DNA from 4 places in the Pelosinus sp. UFO1 genome. Region 3 is predicted to be linked to each of the others. Evidence: riboswitches for the same ligand, from Rfam matches in the RefSeq annotation. Region 3 holds a riboswitch; each other region holds the start of a gene.
What was found. A riboswitch is a leader RNA that binds a small molecule or an ion and turns the genes downstream of it on or off. The one in region 3 is predicted to bind cyclic di-GMP.

Region 1 (4,221 bases), 1.9 Mb from region 3:
GCCGTAAGGGCATAGCTGATCGATGACTGCACCGTATCGGTACCTTCGCCCGCAGCTTCGATTACCACATCACCGGCGTTGTCGACGATAAAGGTATCGTTGCCCGCTCCGCCATACATGATGTCGGCGTCGATTCCGCCGTCTAGAAGGTCGTTGCCCTCTCCACCATCTAGTTTATCTTTGCCGCTATAGCCGTATAGATTGTCATCTCCACCGAGGCCAAAAATTCTGTCATTGCGGTTCTCACGACCATATAGTGTATCATTCCCTTCAGTACCTACAATCATAAGAGAATCATTTATATCAGTTGGTGTAAGTATGCTACCATCGGAAAAACGGAAATTTTCTACCTGGTAGTCTTCTCCAAGATACCAATTCTTTAGCGTAAGCGTCTCACCGGTTTCTTTTAATTGTAAAATGAGATCCGATCCTTCCGTTAGGTATTCAAATGAATTCTTGTCAATCCCTTGTCCGAATTGCACAACGTCAAAGCCATTACTGCCCGCCAATTCGTAGTTATCAATCGTATCATTACCTGAACCAATTCCGTAAATGTATGTATCATTTCCGGCTCCGCCGTCTAGAATATTGTTGCCACTGTTGCCGATGATAGTATTATCAAGTTCATTACCGGTACCATTGATGTTGGCGCTGCCGGTCAAAGTCAGGTTTTCCACGTTAGCGGTTAATACATAACTTATCGACGACTGCACAGTGTCAGTGCCTTCGCCTGTAGCTTCGATTACCACATCGTCAACATTGTCAACGATAAAAGTGTCGTCGCCCACTCCGCCGTACATGGTGTCGACACCAATTCCGCCGTCCAGATAGTCGTTCCCAGCCCCACCATTAAGAACGTTATTTCCGCTGTTTCCTATAATGACATTATCTAGTCCGTTTCCTGTCCCGTTAAGATTCTCTTCACCGGTTAAAGTAAGATTTTCCACATTGGCGCCTAAGGTATATGATATACTTGCCTGCACAGTGTCGTTGCCTTCGCCTGCTTTTTCCACGACCACATCACCAACGTTGTCGACGATGTAGGTGTCATCACCCCGGCCACCGTACATGGTGTCGGCACCAATTCCACCGTCCAGAAAGTCGTTCCCAGCCCCACCATTAAGAACATTATTTCCGCTATTTCCTATAATGACATTGTCTAGTTCGTTTCCTGTTCCGTCAAGATTTGCTTTACCGGTTAAAGTTAGATTTTCTACATTGGCGCCTAGGGTATATGAGATACTTGCCTGTACAGTGTCTATGCCTTCGCCTGCTCTCTCTTCTACTGTATCACGATAATTATTTACTACGTAAGTATCATCGCCGTTGCCACCAGCCATAAAATCGGCTCCATAACCACCGTCAAGCAAATCATTTCCCACGCCACCACTAAGAATGTCTTTGCCTTTTCCACCAGACAAGGTATCATTATCCGCTCCGCCGACTAGAATGTCCTTACCATTTCCGCCGTAAAGATTATCATTACCTTCCCCGCCAATTAAAAGGTCCTTACCATTTCCGCCATACAGGGTATCGTTACCACCTTGACCAACTACAATGTCCTTGCCGTTTCCCCCGTGAAGATTATCATTACCTTCCCCGCCGATTAAAGCAGACTTTCCGTTTTTACCAGGTAAACTACCTGTGCCGCCTTTACCGTTTTGATGGTCTTTACCATTTCCGCCAGTTAAAACGTCTTGGTCATATCCGATATACGAAATATCGCTACCAGCTTCACTATTAGTTTTGCTTTTGCCCATAATCTAATCCCTCCATGAGTTTTTTGGAACTGCATACATGGTTATCTCCCAACTGAAATTGCTTTATATTTAGAACATTTTCCAGGCTACTCATTTCACATCTTTGGCTAACAAATTATGCTTACTTTTGGTCTATTACCCGTCAATAAAAACACAAAAAAAGAGATCCCGGTTACACTACCAGCTCCTGACAGCCCAAGTGTCCACATACAGGCTGACATTCATTGCTTAATCCCATCCTAAGGAAAATATTAAATTATACACAAGATTTACACATTCTACATTTCCACTCTCTCACATTAATTACCTTTATTTCGGGGTCCCATTTCGTTGGCCTCAAAGTCCCATTTCATCAACAAAAATTTACTCAATACGACAAACATCGACAATAATTCAAGCCTCATTATCACAAATAAAGCATCCCTTAAGTAAAATGGGGGGCTATAGCGTACACCAATTCGCTTCATAATAGTGCTATAAGGTAAGGTGGCTCAGACTCACAGGGACGGCATGTCTGTGTGAGCAATCCCGAGTATTTTACAAAGTATACCGGTAACATCAAAAAAAGAGTTGGAAGATTGGACTTCCAACTCTTTTTTTCTATTTTTCGCCGTTACCAGTGATACGGTTCTTCTCCGTATCGAGTCCAACGGTTCAGTTTTTATGCTCACTTTGATTACCCTCTTCTTTTCTAGGAAAAATGATCTCATACTCTGCCTCGATCACTTTTGGGAATTCTGGCGAAATAGTATGCCAATCTAACAAATCAATTCTAACTGGCAAGACAAAAGGACGGTGGATTTGTCTACAAAGACATTTCCTCCGTCCCCTTGTCTTTCTTCCTCAATGAGTGCTTGCCTATAATGTTGTGGCCATTTCTTCTCTTTTCAATCGATCAATAAATACACTTGCTACTATCAATTTATACCAAGAAACTGAAAACACAACGGTACAACCTCCGGGGCGAGCAGCGTTGTAATAATGCCCATAAAGATCATCGCCAGACTGGCAATGGCCGTTTCCATTTTGCCATATTCCTGCGCCTTGGCAGTTCCCGCTCCGTGAGCGGCCACGCCAAGCATCAGTCCTTTGGTTATAGGACTGACCTGCTTCATCCAGCGGAAAACTATAGGACTCAGTCTAGTGCCGATAATACCGGTGGTAATTACGAAGGCGGCTGTCAGCGCAGGGATTCCGCCAAGATGTCGCCGATCGGTTGCAAAAAAAAGATTGTATATTATTTTATGGATCTCGGGCCTATAATTTATTTGCAAATAACGTAAATGAAATGGAATTATACAATTATTACATGCAAACGGTAGCGCCAATGATTGATTATGATACCAATCATAAAAGTGAGCTGGTAACTACTTTTGAAGCTTTTCTGGAATGCAATAGCAATATTAAAGAAACCTCACAATTTTTTTTTGTGCATAGGCATACTTTGAAATATCGCTTAAATCGTATTCATGAAATCACGGGATTTGACCCTGAAAATTCTCAACATCAATTTCAACTGCAACTAGGATTAATTTCCGCCCGCCTGCTAACTAAAATTTAGTGACTTTTCTTTCATAATTTGAACAAAACCGCCCTAGCAAAGAGAAATTCTCCTTGCTAGGGCGACTTTGTTCAAATTTTAAGGTTATTACATGCCATTTTCGCCACTACAAATGATACGGTTCCCCCCGATTAATCTTAAATGCCCGATACACCTGTTCAACTAATAACAAGCGTATCATCTGATGAGTAAAGGTCATCTTAGAGAAAGACAACCGTTCGCTGGCTGCTTTGACTATATCGGGGGAAAGACCAAAGGCACCACCAATGACGAAAGTGATATCACTTTTCCCGGAAATACCTAGGATACTGATTTTTTCTGCCAGCTCTTCTGAGGAAGCTAGCTTGCCAACCACATCAAGGACAATAAGGTGTGTCCCTTCCTTAACGTGTTTTAACATACGTTCCCCTTCTTTAAATAGAACCTTCACTTTTTCGGCATCAGAAGGGTTATCGGGCATGCGTTCTTCGTCGACCTCTATAATTGATAAGCGGCAGTAAGGGGTAAGACGTTTAACAAATTCAGCAATGCCCATGGTAAGATATTTTTCTTTTATTTTGCCAACGGCAACAATGGTAATTTTCATATTACTGCTGACTCGGCATTTCTTCTAAAAGTACGTTCACAACCTGCTGCTGACCTTTACGTACAATAGTAACACTTACGGTACCACCAACAGCCTGAGCATCAACTGCACCTCTTAGATCTGCTACACTGTTAATCTCTGTCTCTGCTATCTTTAAAATAATATCGCCTTCCTTAAGTCCAGCCTTACCTGCTGGGCCACCCTTTGCGACTTGCACTAAATAAACTCCTTTATCTATCGCGAGTTCATAGCCATAGGCAGCAGCCGTATTCCGATCTAAAATTCCCACTCCTAAGTAAGCCCTTACTACACGA
Region 2 (4,221 bases), 2.2 Mb from region 3:
TCCTCCTTAATTGGTAGGGCGGTGCTTTTTTGTCTATCGAATATTCAGCTTATATGTGCAGATAAAAAATAGGAAAGAAATTTATATTTGTAGTTAATTTATCGTCAATGCGGAATGTATGTCAATGAAAGACGATATATATATAGGAACACATATCTATTGAATCGATATACGGTTGTATGTAAAATTTACTATTCCGTCATAATTTTGTCATATTCTAATGTTATGCTTAAATAACAAATTAAGGGGAGTGATAATGCAAATAGGTTTTAGCGTATCAGTAATAGAAGCTTAGCCGCTACATAATAGATCAATCACAATGAGTGACCTTGTTGAGAATGAAATGCATGACATTGCCGTTTTTAAAATTAGAATTGCAATATGGCTAATTTGATGTAACTTGAAAAATTCTACCTATGATAAAAAAATAGAGGCAAATTAGTGGTTCTCAATCTGAGGATTTACTTGAATGCAATCGTATTCGTAAACTACGCTGAAAGGAAGTTCGATAATGAAGAAGAATTTTATTTTTATTCTGGTGGGTATGTTTTTATTATTGCCAGGCTTAAATGTTTACGCCTCACATCGTCCGAATATAGAGCCTTTACACCGATACTTCAATAGTTCAACAGGTGATCACTTCTATACCACTGATTTCGATGAGCTTGGAGAAGGGAACAACGGCTATGTACATGAAGGTGTCGAGGGCTATGTATACAAATCTCATATTTCGGGGACAGTCCCTTTGCATAGATACTGGAGCAGCTCAAATGGAGATCACTTCTACACTACCAACTTTGATGAGCTTGGTAGAGGGAATGATTCTTATGTATACGAAGGTATCGAAGGTTATGTCTATAGTTCACGCCATCCGCGGACGATAGCTTTACACCGGTACTACAATAGCTCAACGGGAGATCACTTCTATACCACTAATTTTAGAGAGCTTGGAACAGGGAGAAATGGTTATGTACATGAAGGTGTTCAATGTTATGTAATTAGAGCTAATTAAGCATGAATAGAGGTATCAGCAACCTTTTTTATGATACCGACGAACTGCAAAAGATATAGTATTAAATTGATCTTGGCAGCTGGTGCTTATCCCGTTTCTTTATGCGGAACCAAACAAGAACTTAAGGAAAGCAAAAGTTACAACTATGCTGGAAGAACTGAACGCTGCTATTAAAGTTGGTTTAGAGCAAAACAGGCATAATACAGGGCCACGTATTTTACTTACTGGTGTACCTGTTGGGCTAGGCTCAGAAAAAGTAATTAGGCTGGTTGAAGAACTGGGAGGAACAGTAGTTTGTCAATGAAGCCTTTCTTGAAATGATCCAGGCGTGATTGACGCTTTTAGTTGTCACATTACTCTCTATAAGATAAGCAATAACATATATAAATTCATGCCTTCGCAGGTTATTGCGACGGCTTTTTTTATTTTCAGGAAGGCAATTGAAGTGTTGACAAAATTAAACAGTATGGAATATAATGATTGATATTGATAATCGTTATCAATATCAATCATTATATTCCATACTAGAGGTAATTACACGCCATATTTTTAGTAATATTAACCAAACGTTAATATTATAATAATTTATTAGTCTTATAATTATGATATTGTAAATGTAGAAAATTACATATTTGGCAAACTTACTGAAAGGTAGGGACGCAAAGCTATGGGTCTAAGGACATTTGGTCTATGATTGCCAGGTTTCCCTTGAAAAAGGTATTGAAACCCAGGCATTCGTCTGGGAATTTTTGATTTCTTAATGAAATTATGCATGTAGATTACGGTTGAAGTATTCCATAACTAGCAACTTCGCAGGAATTATAAATGCATGAGATCATTTACAAATAAATTAGTATTTAGTTTTTAATAAAGGAGAATAAGATATGTCTATTAAAGCAAAAACCGTTACGTTGTTAGTGATTGCCCTTCTTATGACAGGGCTTATCGTCGGAGGGTCAGGTATGTATGTTCTCTATGGAAGAACATTGAATAACAATCAAGTGGCAATGAATGGCCAGGCTTCTCAGCTGGCGGGTGAGACAAGTGAATTATTTGCTTCATTTTCAAGAAGCGGTAAATATTATAGTGAAGATCTTGACCTTAAATCTGGAGATGCTTCCCGTGTACAAGATAAGATCAATGCATATTTCGCAGCCACATGGGGAGTTGATCGTCTGGTATTTATCAATTCTGCGGGCGCACGATTTGCCATAGCTCCCTACGATGCAAAAACAATAGGGGGAAGTGTGGCTGACCGGGATTTTTTTAAAGACACGATGAAGGATCAAAAGTCACACATTAGCGATGTAATAGTGAACAGGGCATCAGGAATACCCTCAGTCATAGTTACACAACCTGTCAAAACACAGGACGGTAAAATGGCGGGATTTGTTGCTCAGTCAATCTCCTTAGAAACCCTACAAAATTTTCTCGAGCAAGTCAAAGTGGGTGAAACTGGAGTGGCAGGTATTGTTGCTCAAGATGGATCAATACTAGCTCACACGAATAAAGATTTAATAAAAGAACAAATAAAAGTTCCTGAAAATATGTTACATTCTTTACTCGAGAATTCGGGGAAATTAATCCCTTACCCCGATTCTATCGGTCGAGACTCTTTGGCCTTAGCTGTACCAATTAAGAATACCCCCTGGGTGGTAATTGTTAGTATGCCTAAGAGTGAAATTATCAGTGACTTTTATGCTAGCCTTACTACTATGGTGATTTCTCTTTTAGTGGCTCTTCTTGTTGTCGGGTTAGTTGCATGGATATTCCTTATTAGACTATTACGTCCAATTGAAGAGATTTCTAGGCAAGTTGCGAAGATTGGTGACGGGGATCTCTCTGTAGCTATTACTTCTTCATCTAATGACGAGATTGGTATTTTGGCGAAGGCCCTATCAACGTCTATTGGGAATTTTAGACAAATGATTGTGAAAGTTCAGGAGGCAAGTGAAATAGTATCGGCTTCCTCTGAAGAGCTTACAGCAAGCACAGAACAATTATCTCAGGCGGCAAATCAAGTATCAACTGCAATAACAGGTGTGACTGACGGGACAACACATCAAATGCAGGCTGTAGATAACACAATGCATATCGTTGAACAAATGTCTGCGGGTCTTCAACAAATCGCTGCTAATACTGGCAGCGCTTCTGCTACAGCCGAGAAAACATCAAATACTGCTCAAGAAGGTGGTAAGGCTGTCCAGAAAGTTACGAGTCAGATGACGAATATTGAAACTTCAGTGAATAATTCAGCACAAGTAGTAGCTAAACTTGGTGAACGTTCTAAGGAAATCGGGCAAATCGTTGATACTATTGCGGGAATAGCCGGTCAAACGAATCTATTAGCCTTAAACGCTGCTATTGAAGCTGCTCGTGCTGGTGAACAAGGCCGTGGTTTTGCTGTGGTAGCTGAGGAGGTTAGAAAACTCGCGGAACAGTCTCAAGGAGCTGCGAAAGAGATTGCTGCTTTGATTGGAGAAATTCAGGCAGATACGACTAAGGCTGTACTAGCAATGAATGATGGAACTGATGAGGTAAGAAAAGGTACAGAAGTTGCCATAGCCGCGGGACAATCTTTTAACGAGATTGCTTTACTTATTGAAGAAGAGTCGGATCAAATCCGTGAAATTTCTGCAGCCATTGAGCAGATGGCTAACGGTAGCCAACAAATCGTATCTTCAGTAAAGGAAATTACGAAGATTAGTAAGGATGCGACAGGTCAAGCACAAACTGTATTAGCAGCTACAGAAGAACAAACTGCATCTATTCAGGAGATTGCTTCTTCCAGCACGGATCTGTCTCAAATGGCAGGAAATTTGCAGGACATTGTATCCAAGTTTAAGATTTAGGTATAACAGGTATACGGCATATATTCACTTTTTAAACGGAGGATAGAAAATGACTATAACTGTAATTTATTTTGAAAAAGTATCACCTGAAATACATAAGATGATTGAAACCTATAAGGAACCTACTACAGAAATAGTCTATTGGCATGATCTAAATGATAGTCAAAAAGAACATTTTTTATCGAGGGCACATTATTTTATTACTGCCGCTTTTCCGATTACACGAAGTATTATAGGGAAGGCCCCTAACTTAAAATTGATTCAAAAAACAGGCAGTGGCGTTGATAATATTGATCTAGAAGCTGCAGAAGAAAGGGGTATTTTAGTCGCCAGCACCCCAGGGGCAAATTCATCTAG
Region 3 (4,221 bases):
GGTATTTGCTGGCAACCAGATTCCAGAAGGTGCTTCGCCTCTGGCTCAAGCTTACGCGGGGCATCAATTCGGAAATTTTGCTTTGTTAGGGGATGGGCGGGCTCTGCTGCTTGGCGAGCAGATTAATCCTCTAGGTCAGCGGGTTGATATTCAGCTCAAGGGTTCAGGAAGAACGCCATATTCCCGCCGGGGCGACGGTCGAGCGGCACTTGGGCCAATGCTGCGCGAATACATCATCAGCGAAGCAATGCATGGTCTTGGTATTCCTACCACTCGCAGCCTAGCGGTGGTGACAACAGGTGAGACCTTAATCCGCGAAACCTACCAGCCTGGTGCAATTCTGACCCGTGTGGCTGCTAGTCATCTGCGCGTCGGCACCTTTCAGTATGCTTCAAACTGGGGCACTATTGAGGAACTCCGGATCCTAGCTGATTATACATTGCAACGACATTTTCCAAACGTTGACATTGCTCCGAACCGCTATTTTTCTTTGCTTCAAGAAGTGATCAAACGGCAGGCCGTATTGATTGCCAAATGGCAACTGGTTGGCTTTATTCACGGGGTGATGAATACCGACAACATGACCCTTAGTGGCGAAACTATAGATTATGGTCCTTGTGCCTTCATGGATATCTATGACCCAGCAACGGTATTCAGTTCTATTGATTTACAAGGTCGCTATGCTTATGGCAATCAGCCGCATATTGCTGGATGGAATCTCGCGCGATTTGCTGAAACCCTATTGCCATTGTTGCATGACAATCAGGAGCAGGCTGTCAAGCTAGCCCAGGATGCAATTTCAGATTTTACTGAGTTGTATCAATCTAATTGGCTTGCGGGAATGAGAGCAAAACTGGGAATATTTAATGAAGAAGAACAGGATAAAAATCTTATTGAAGACCTTCTCGGTATGATGAAGAAGTATCGTGCGGACTATACCAACACCTTCCGCGCATTAACTTTTGATATGCGGCCCAATATGGAACTGTTTGGCACCACAGAATTTGCTCAATGGCATGAGTTGTGGCAGGCGAGGCTAGGCAGGCAGCAGGAAGCGGAAGCCTCTTCGCATCAGTTGATGCAAAATAGCAATCCTACGATAATCCCACGTAATCACCGGGTAGAAGCCGCACTAGAAGCCGCGGTGCAAGGAGAATACAGTGTAATGGAGCGGCTTCTTGATGTTCTTTCATGTCCTTACGCACACTCCCCCGAACAGGCTGATTACTCTACACTGCCAGCGCTATCAACCCGTCCTTACCGAACTTTTTGCGGTACCTGACATAGAAGCAAAGGGAGGATGTAGAGAGTACCATATAGGAATTCAAAAAAGCCACTACTGGTCATTTGACTGGTAGTGGTCTTTTTACCTTGCAAAGCGGCACTGCTTTTAAAACGTCTCCAGAGGCCGCTATAAAACATATTATAGTAGTTACCGTTTTTTACTTTAGGTATTTGGGTGATTGGGCTGATCTATACTAGCAATATAGGCAGCATTTTTTATATCCTGTTGTTTGTCTTTGGTTGATCGTTGTTGTTGCGAGTTACTGGCTTGTTGCGAGTTACTGGCTTGTTGCGAGTTACTAGCTTGTTGCGAGTTACTGGCTTGTTGCGAGTTACTGGCTTGTTGCGAGTTACTAGCTTGTTGTTGTGTCATATGATCACCTCCTGACCATATTATTTACGCATAGTGATCGAGCTATGCAATTGGTATTGGATATACGTCGTACCTATTGGTAGCACGGTGTTTTTTATTTTGAAGATTGTGTTATAAAAAATGATAAATAAAGTATGTATATAGTAAGGCTTTTCAAAAACATATATAGTTATGGGAGGGGGAGAAATGTGGTTCGATGGGCCTGATGTGTTTGAAGTAGGGGTTATTTTAACTCTGGTAGCTGCTTTGTGTATTTTTTGGCTAACTCATTCGGATCGTGCTTAAAGAAATTATTATCTTTTTTTGACCAAAAATTTTAAAATGCCGTTCTCATCTCAGACACTACAAGGGTTAACGAGCCATGTAGTGTTTTTAGTTTACTGCTTAAAATATCTTGATTAATCAAATATTACTAACTCATAGGCGATTATAATTAGTACAATCCAAGGGAAATAATGTGAAGCATTGGATAATAAAGTACACGTAGTTGTTAAATCCATTATAAAAGTCTCCTCTAAAAATAAAATAGATTCTAAATATACCAGTAATTAGGTTAAATGTAAAGTATTTACATTTAACCTTTTGAAATGCTTCTAGAGGAATTTTATTGAAATCGATAATGGAATGTTTTGAAAAATAGAAAGATGAATTATGATAATAGATGTTATGTATCTTAAATATTTAACAATATACCATAATTATGCAGGAATTTAACAATATTGAGCGAAAATTAACTAAAAAGTATATAATTGGCAAACCTTCTGAAAAGAAGGGACGCAAAGCTATGGGTCTAAGGACGATTAAGTCTATGATTGCCAGGTTGCATTTCTTGAAATGCAACCTGGCATTTTTTTGTGCAAAAATTGATGTTTGTTGCCAATTTTCCATCGAGAGGAATTAACCTGTATAAGTGTTGCAGCAAGCTTTCAGGTGAATGAAACGTATGTAATGGGACAACCAGACGCGACTATGAAAATACATCTTATCAGGGCGGTGAGTTTTTTAAGTGAAAAAGGTTTTTATATTACTGTTTTCGGTTGCAACGATAGTCGTTATACCAATAAATGAGCCCGGGGGAAACGTGGTATATGCTTCAAATGAAATGAAAATCGAGGGTGACAATAAACTTGTAATTCCAGGAAATACAGAAAAATTCAAAGCTGAATTTGCCTATGAAATGGCACAAATTACAGGGAAAATATTATCTACCCCAACCACAAATGTCGAGAACTTTAAAGTTGAATTTGCGTATTCAACTGCTAAGGTAACAGCAAAAATAATGCCGATTTTACCTAACAACCAAAGAAATGAATTCGCATATAAAATGGCACAAATCACAACAAAAATAATTGGTGACCAAAACCTAGATATTGAAAAAGCCAAAGCTGATTTTGCGTATGAAATTGCGCAAATGACAACGAGAATTATAACGAATCCAGACAAACTCACTACTGATAAAAACACAATGCTTACACTAAATAATGACTATGTTGATCCGAAAACAATGCTTAGGAATAATGCTGATATTGAGCCAAAAACAGTGGTTCAGTTAAATAATACAGTAACTAAGGAAAAAACAAAAAGTAGTAATACAAATTATATCTCACCGGAAACGTATACAGGCCTTGTAGATGAATTGAGTCATATAGGTGACCGGAGCAATCAGTTGGATAACAAAGTAAAGATTGATGGAGAAATTCGTTATCATTACGCATTGAATAGTGGTCCTGGGCAATTAGATCGGGATTCATCTGGAATTCGTGCCCGTATTGGTTTTAATAGTGCAGTGAATCAGGATTGGCGTGCTTATGGTATGCTAGAAGGTCAAAAGAATGTAGTAAATTATAATAATGACTTCAAGCTTTCACATCTATATGTGGCGGGAAAAAGCGGTGAATCGATAGTGACAGCAGGTTCGTTCGGTTACCTTATGGCGGACGGTAATATTTATGATAGCGATTTTAAAGGCGTCAAAGTTGAGTTTGGAGATCCGATAAAATACACGGTAAGTTATGGCGAAACCGATTACACGAAAAAAACATTGATAGCAACCGCGCGGTATAACGATTTTGATTACAATCTTGAAGTCGGTGCTCATCACTACCAAAAGGATGACGGAGATCACAGTCAAAACACAATCTGGACTCTTGGTGGGAATTATAATTTCAGTAATTTTGGTGTAGGGGCCATGGCTTTGGGATCTACTTTGACAGATAGCAAAGGTTATGTGCTTAGTGCTAACTATGGAGAATTAAAAACATGGAGGCCGGGTACCTATGGAGTATTTGCCAAATATTATAATCAACCCCAGGGCACGTATATTGCTCATGGAATGAATGGCACAGGTAGCTCTATGAAAGGATTTAAAGGCTATGGCTTAGGAATGAACTATACTTTGACAGAAAATGTTGTTACAGGTATCGAATATTATGGACTAAAAGACAAAATCAGCGGAGATAAAGGCGACACATGGTGGAGCCACTTAACTCATTATTTCTAAATTAATAGGTAGGTGAAATGAGATAGGGATGGAAATATTTGAAAGAATACGAACGAAAAAAGAT
Region 4 (4,221 bases), 480 kb from region 3:
CCATTGACTCTCAATATAGGTGGTACTCCTACCGTAATATGTAAATCTGAAGCCCCACTTTTTACGGCTTGATGTAATAATTTTTCCATTAGAGTTCCTCCCCGTTACTTCCAGCATAGGCCACCCGCATCACCTCTTGAACATCTGTCAAACCAGCTAAGGCTTTTTGAATCGCATCCTGGCGCATAGTAGTCATACCCTGTTTAACAGCAATGTTACTAATTTCGTCACTAGAAGCTTTACGGCTAATCGCTTCTCGTATTTGAGCGGTTATAGGCATTAGTTCATGAATGGCCATTCGTCCCCGATAGCCCGTATGATTACAACGTGCGCAGCCTACTCCCCTATGTAGTGTAATTTGTGCGTCGGGTCCGATACCTAAGAAGAGCCGTTCTAAAGAATCAGAATTAGGTATATAACCTTCTTTGCATTCGGGACATATTAACCTGACTAACCGTTGTGCTACAACACCTAAAACAGACGAAGCTACAAGAAAAGGCTCAACATTCATATCTAGTAAACGGGTGATAGTCCCTGCTGCATTATTTGTATGTAAGGTACTAAAGACTAGATGGCCAGTCAAGGCCGCTCGAATCGCAATATCCGCAGTTTCGCTATCACGTATCTCGCCTACTAACACAATATTAGGATCTTGGCGCAATACGGAACGAAGTCCGCTAGCAAAGGTAAGACCAGCTTTAGGATTGACTTGTACCTGATTTACACCAGCCAAACGATATTCTACAGGATCTTCTAGGGTAATAATATTTTTACTGGGTGAATTCACTTTAGTTAACGTAGAATAGAGAGTCGTCGTTTTTCCTGATCCAGTGGGACCTGTAACTAAAACCATGCCATAGGAATGGGAACATAATTTGTGATACATAGTAAAGTTTTCAGGGGAAAAGCCAAGTTTATTAAGATCCAAAATAACTGCTTTCTGATCTAATAGCCGCATGACGACTTTTTCTCCCATAATGGTAGGTAGAGTTGATACTCGCACGTCCACATTATGGCCTGCTTCTTTCACTTTGATTCTGCCATCCTGGGGTATCCGCTTCTCCGCGATGTCCATATCACTCATAATTTTAATTCTAGCAACAATTGCAGGATGAATGTCTCGCGGAAAGCTGCCAACTTCTCTTAACATGCCATCTACACGATAGCGAACTCGGAGTGTCTTATCTTGTGGTTCAATATGTATGTCACTAGCCATGTCCTTAATGGCTTGGTTCATAAGAGAATTGACCAAGCCAATGATAGGCGCATCATCTGCTGTTTGGAGTTCGGCTGTTAATGCCATATCTTCTGGTCGCATATTATTGACAGCCTTTTGCACTAAATCTTGGACACCATAAGATTCTCTTATGGCTCGTAAAATATCTTTTTCCGTGGCGATAACTGGTTCTACATCAAAACCAGAAGCCATACGAATGTCATCAATGGCATAAAAATTAGTAGGATCAACCATAGCTAGGGTAATTTTATTACCAGCTATTTTTATCGGAATCACTTGGTGTCGTTCTGCTAAATTCACTGGAACAAGAGCTGCTGTTGCTGGCTTTATAACAATATTTGATAAATCCACATGAGGTACGCCTAATTGAAACTCAAGAACTTGAATCATGGCATCTTCGGATACATAATTAAGATCGCTCAATACTTTACCTAGCCGTTTATTGTCCTTTTTTTGAATCTTTAGTGCTTCCTCTAATTGTTGTTGTGTGATTAGATTTGTCTCAAGCAACAAATCACCCAGTCTTTTTCGTTTCATTTTCCACCTACCTATTCATAAAAAAAGCAACCGAACAGCAAATACATTCATATTTTAATTAAATGCATAAAGTTAGTCGGTTGCACTACTTGTTCCATCCTAGATAAAGTGCCCAAATACATCACGGATTTCATCACAACTATCTATATCAACTTTTATATCCAGCATTCGCTAAAATAATGTCAATTTATTACCAAAAATGCTAAATAATAGATTTATAATTATGTAAAGATTACTCTTATTACTTAGAAGTGTGTGCTGTTAAAAATATAATGACTTCCGTTTCTGATTTCGAATTATGTACACTTTTAAATAATGTTCCGATCAAAGGCAATTCACTTAAGAAAGGTACATTATTATTTGTTTTGGATTCTTCACTACCAATAAGACCGCCAATTACCATTGTCTCACCATCGTTCATGCAGACCGTAGTTTCAGCTTCGCGAGTAGTAATACGATAATTTTTAATATCAGATACTAAAGTTGGAGTACTCACTTCCGTACGAACTTTAGCAGTCACAGTACCTTCAGCGGTAATGGTGGGGGTATAAGTAAGTTTAATACCTGCGTCAACATATTCTACAGTAGTGGTTGTTTTACCGTTTTCTGTTTTTTCTGTGAGCACAGGGATGTGATCTCCAATTAAAATACGTGCTTCCTTGCCATTAATGGTAGTTACCTTAGGACTTGCTAAAATCTTAGCATTACCATTGCTAATAAGAGCATTGATCTTTGCCTGGTAGTAAAACTCATAGGGGACTCCTGCAGGACTACTACCAAATCTTATAGTACCTTTATGTGCTGTCCGAGTAATTGTGGTCTTTGCGGGTGTTGTTACTTTACCGTTACTATCTCGTACTTCATCTGTTGTTTCAACTTCAGGGTACTGGGGCGTCACATCCCATGACCAATCAATTCCTAGATCTTTTGTTTTAGCTTTATTTATGGCTACTACTTTCGCTTCCAGGGTTACCTGCTGTTGCGGAATATCAAGATCTGTTAATAGTGTTTTAATACGAGCACAGCCTGTAGGTGAACCACTAACAAGTAAGGAGTTTGATACTTCATCTATCTCTGCTTTTAGTTTGAGACTTCCCATAATAGGTTCTAGAGATTTTTTTATATCAACAGCACGAATATAACGAAGTTTATAGACTTCTGTTATACCCATGTCAGCAGGTTCGATAATGTAGGAATCACCTATTTTTCGATACGATATTCCCTTAGCAGAAGTGATTAGGGCCAAAGCATTTTCAAAGGTTATATTATTAATTTTCATGGTAATATTACCTTTGATCGAATCATCAATAATCATATCAACATTTCCAATTGTGGCAAGAGTATGTAGGACTACACGCACATCTTCATCCATGAAATTAAGGTTAATACTTTGAGGAGATGCCATTGCCATACTAGAAATCCCTATAGAGAGAAAAAGTACTAACAAGCATATAAATATCTTGTATCTCATTTTCTTCCTCCTTTTTTCCCGGGAGTTTCTAGGGATAATACGAGCTGGCTATCATTATCTTTAAGAATAACAGTATCATCCTGAATCGCAACCAGTTGGTATGTATCTATAAATTCATATAACTGGTAGGCTTTACTTTTGTTCGCTGATTGAATAACTGCTAAACGCTGATTATCGGTACTAACTATACCAGTCAGTGTAACAGATTCTTTGGCTTTAATTGGGGTAATTAGTTTTTCACTCGCGGTAGGTTCTCTATTTGAACTAGGAACCTTTGAAAATCCTTGATCTCTTACGTTGTTAGTAATTGGTATTTTTTCTTGAAATTCGGAAGGTATAAGGAAAGGATCACGAAACACTTGGTTTGTTTGATTACCTTGTTGTCCAACAAGCATAATAGCCTTATTGGTGGAGCTCTTAACAACTCCCGTATTTGCTTGTTTAGGAATAGTAGGTGCCGTCACTACTTCGGTAGGTGTTATATACATTGTGATGATAAATACGATGCTTCCCACTCCGAGAATTATGCCTAGACGTTGTTTGGCTGTAAATTTTCCAATTTGAGCTGATAATTCCAAAGTTGTCCACCCCTACTATACTAAATAAGACCTAGCAATTTTTCTCTTATTTACTTAAAAAATTACTGATAATTGCGACAAATAAAAAGGATATTATAATGCAATTTATCATAATAAAATTTCAAAATAAAGGCTCGGGTCCTGGGACCCAAGCCTTTATGTCCTAATTATGTATATTCTAACCAATTTTGTAAATTCCTGCTTTAAAATAAGGTGTTTTGTTATTTTTTTACATATATTTTGATAAAATATTCGACATAATAGTACGCGGTGCTTGCTTATCTGTCCATAGTTCAAATGCTAAGGCCCCTTGCTCTACCAACATTCCTGCTCCATTAATGATTCTATAGCCACGAATTTGAGCTGAGTTTAAAAAAGCAGTAATTGGCGGATTATAT

Region 1: it holds a riboswitch for cyclic di-GMP, as region 3 does, so the genes downstream of both, UFO1_RS23930 (calcium-binding protein) here and UFO1_RS08940 (porin) in region 3, are expected to answer to the same signal.
Region 2: it holds a riboswitch for cyclic di-GMP, as region 3 does, so the genes downstream of both, UFO1_RS22765 (methyl-accepting chemotaxis protein) here and UFO1_RS08940 (porin) in region 3, are expected to answer to the same signal.
Region 4: it holds a riboswitch for cyclic di-GMP, as region 3 does, so the genes downstream of both, UFO1_RS11295 (GspE/PulE family protein) here and UFO1_RS08940 (porin) in region 3, are expected to answer to the same signal.

The regions. Positions count from the first base shown of each region.
Region 1 covers NZ_CP008852.1:86,898-91,118, reverse strand. The annotation lists gene UFO1_RS23930 (calcium-binding protein) at 1-1,760, opposite strand, end outside; cyclic di-GMP riboswitch class II at 1,918-2,001, opposite strand; gene UFO1_RS24225 (LrgB family protein) at 2,678-3,034, opposite strand; gene UFO1_RS00390 (CdaR family transcriptional regulator) at 2,977-3,321, shown strand; gene rlmH (23S rRNA (pseudouridine(1915)-N(3))-methyltransferase RlmH) at 3,428-3,907, opposite strand; gene UFO1_RS00380 (S1C family serine protease) at 3,909-4,221, opposite strand, start outside.
Region 2 covers NZ_CP008852.1:4,852,206-4,856,426, forward strand. The annotation lists gene UFO1_RS22760 (hypothetical protein) at 512-1,012, shown strand; gene UFO1_RS25600 (2-hydroxyacyl-CoA dehydratase) at 1,095-1,316, shown strand; cyclic di-GMP riboswitch class I at 1,637-1,722, shown strand; gene UFO1_RS22765 (methyl-accepting chemotaxis protein) at 1,897-3,864, shown strand; gene UFO1_RS22770 (2-hydroxyacid dehydrogenase) at 3,914-4,221, shown strand, end outside.
Region 3 covers NZ_CP008852.1:1,938,340-1,942,560, forward strand. The annotation lists gene UFO1_RS08930 (YdiU family protein) at 1-1,282, shown strand, start outside; gene UFO1_RS24875 (hypothetical protein) at 1,448-1,657, opposite strand; cyclic di-GMP riboswitch class I at 2,399-2,485, shown strand; gene UFO1_RS08940 (porin) at 2,664-4,157, shown strand; gene UFO1_RS08945 (nucleotide sugar dehydrogenase) at 4,186-4,221, shown strand, end outside.
Region 4 covers NZ_CP008852.1:2,414,480-2,418,700, forward strand. The annotation lists gene UFO1_RS11290 (type IV pilus twitching motility protein PilT) at 1-89, opposite strand, end outside; gene UFO1_RS11295 (GspE/PulE family protein) at 89-1,774, opposite strand; cyclic di-GMP riboswitch class II at 1,840-1,924, opposite strand; gene UFO1_RS11300 (secretin N-terminal domain-containing protein) at 2,016-3,245, opposite strand; gene UFO1_RS11305 (hypothetical protein) at 3,242-3,823, opposite strand; gene UFO1_RS11310 (shikimate dehydrogenase) at 4,053-4,221, opposite strand, start outside.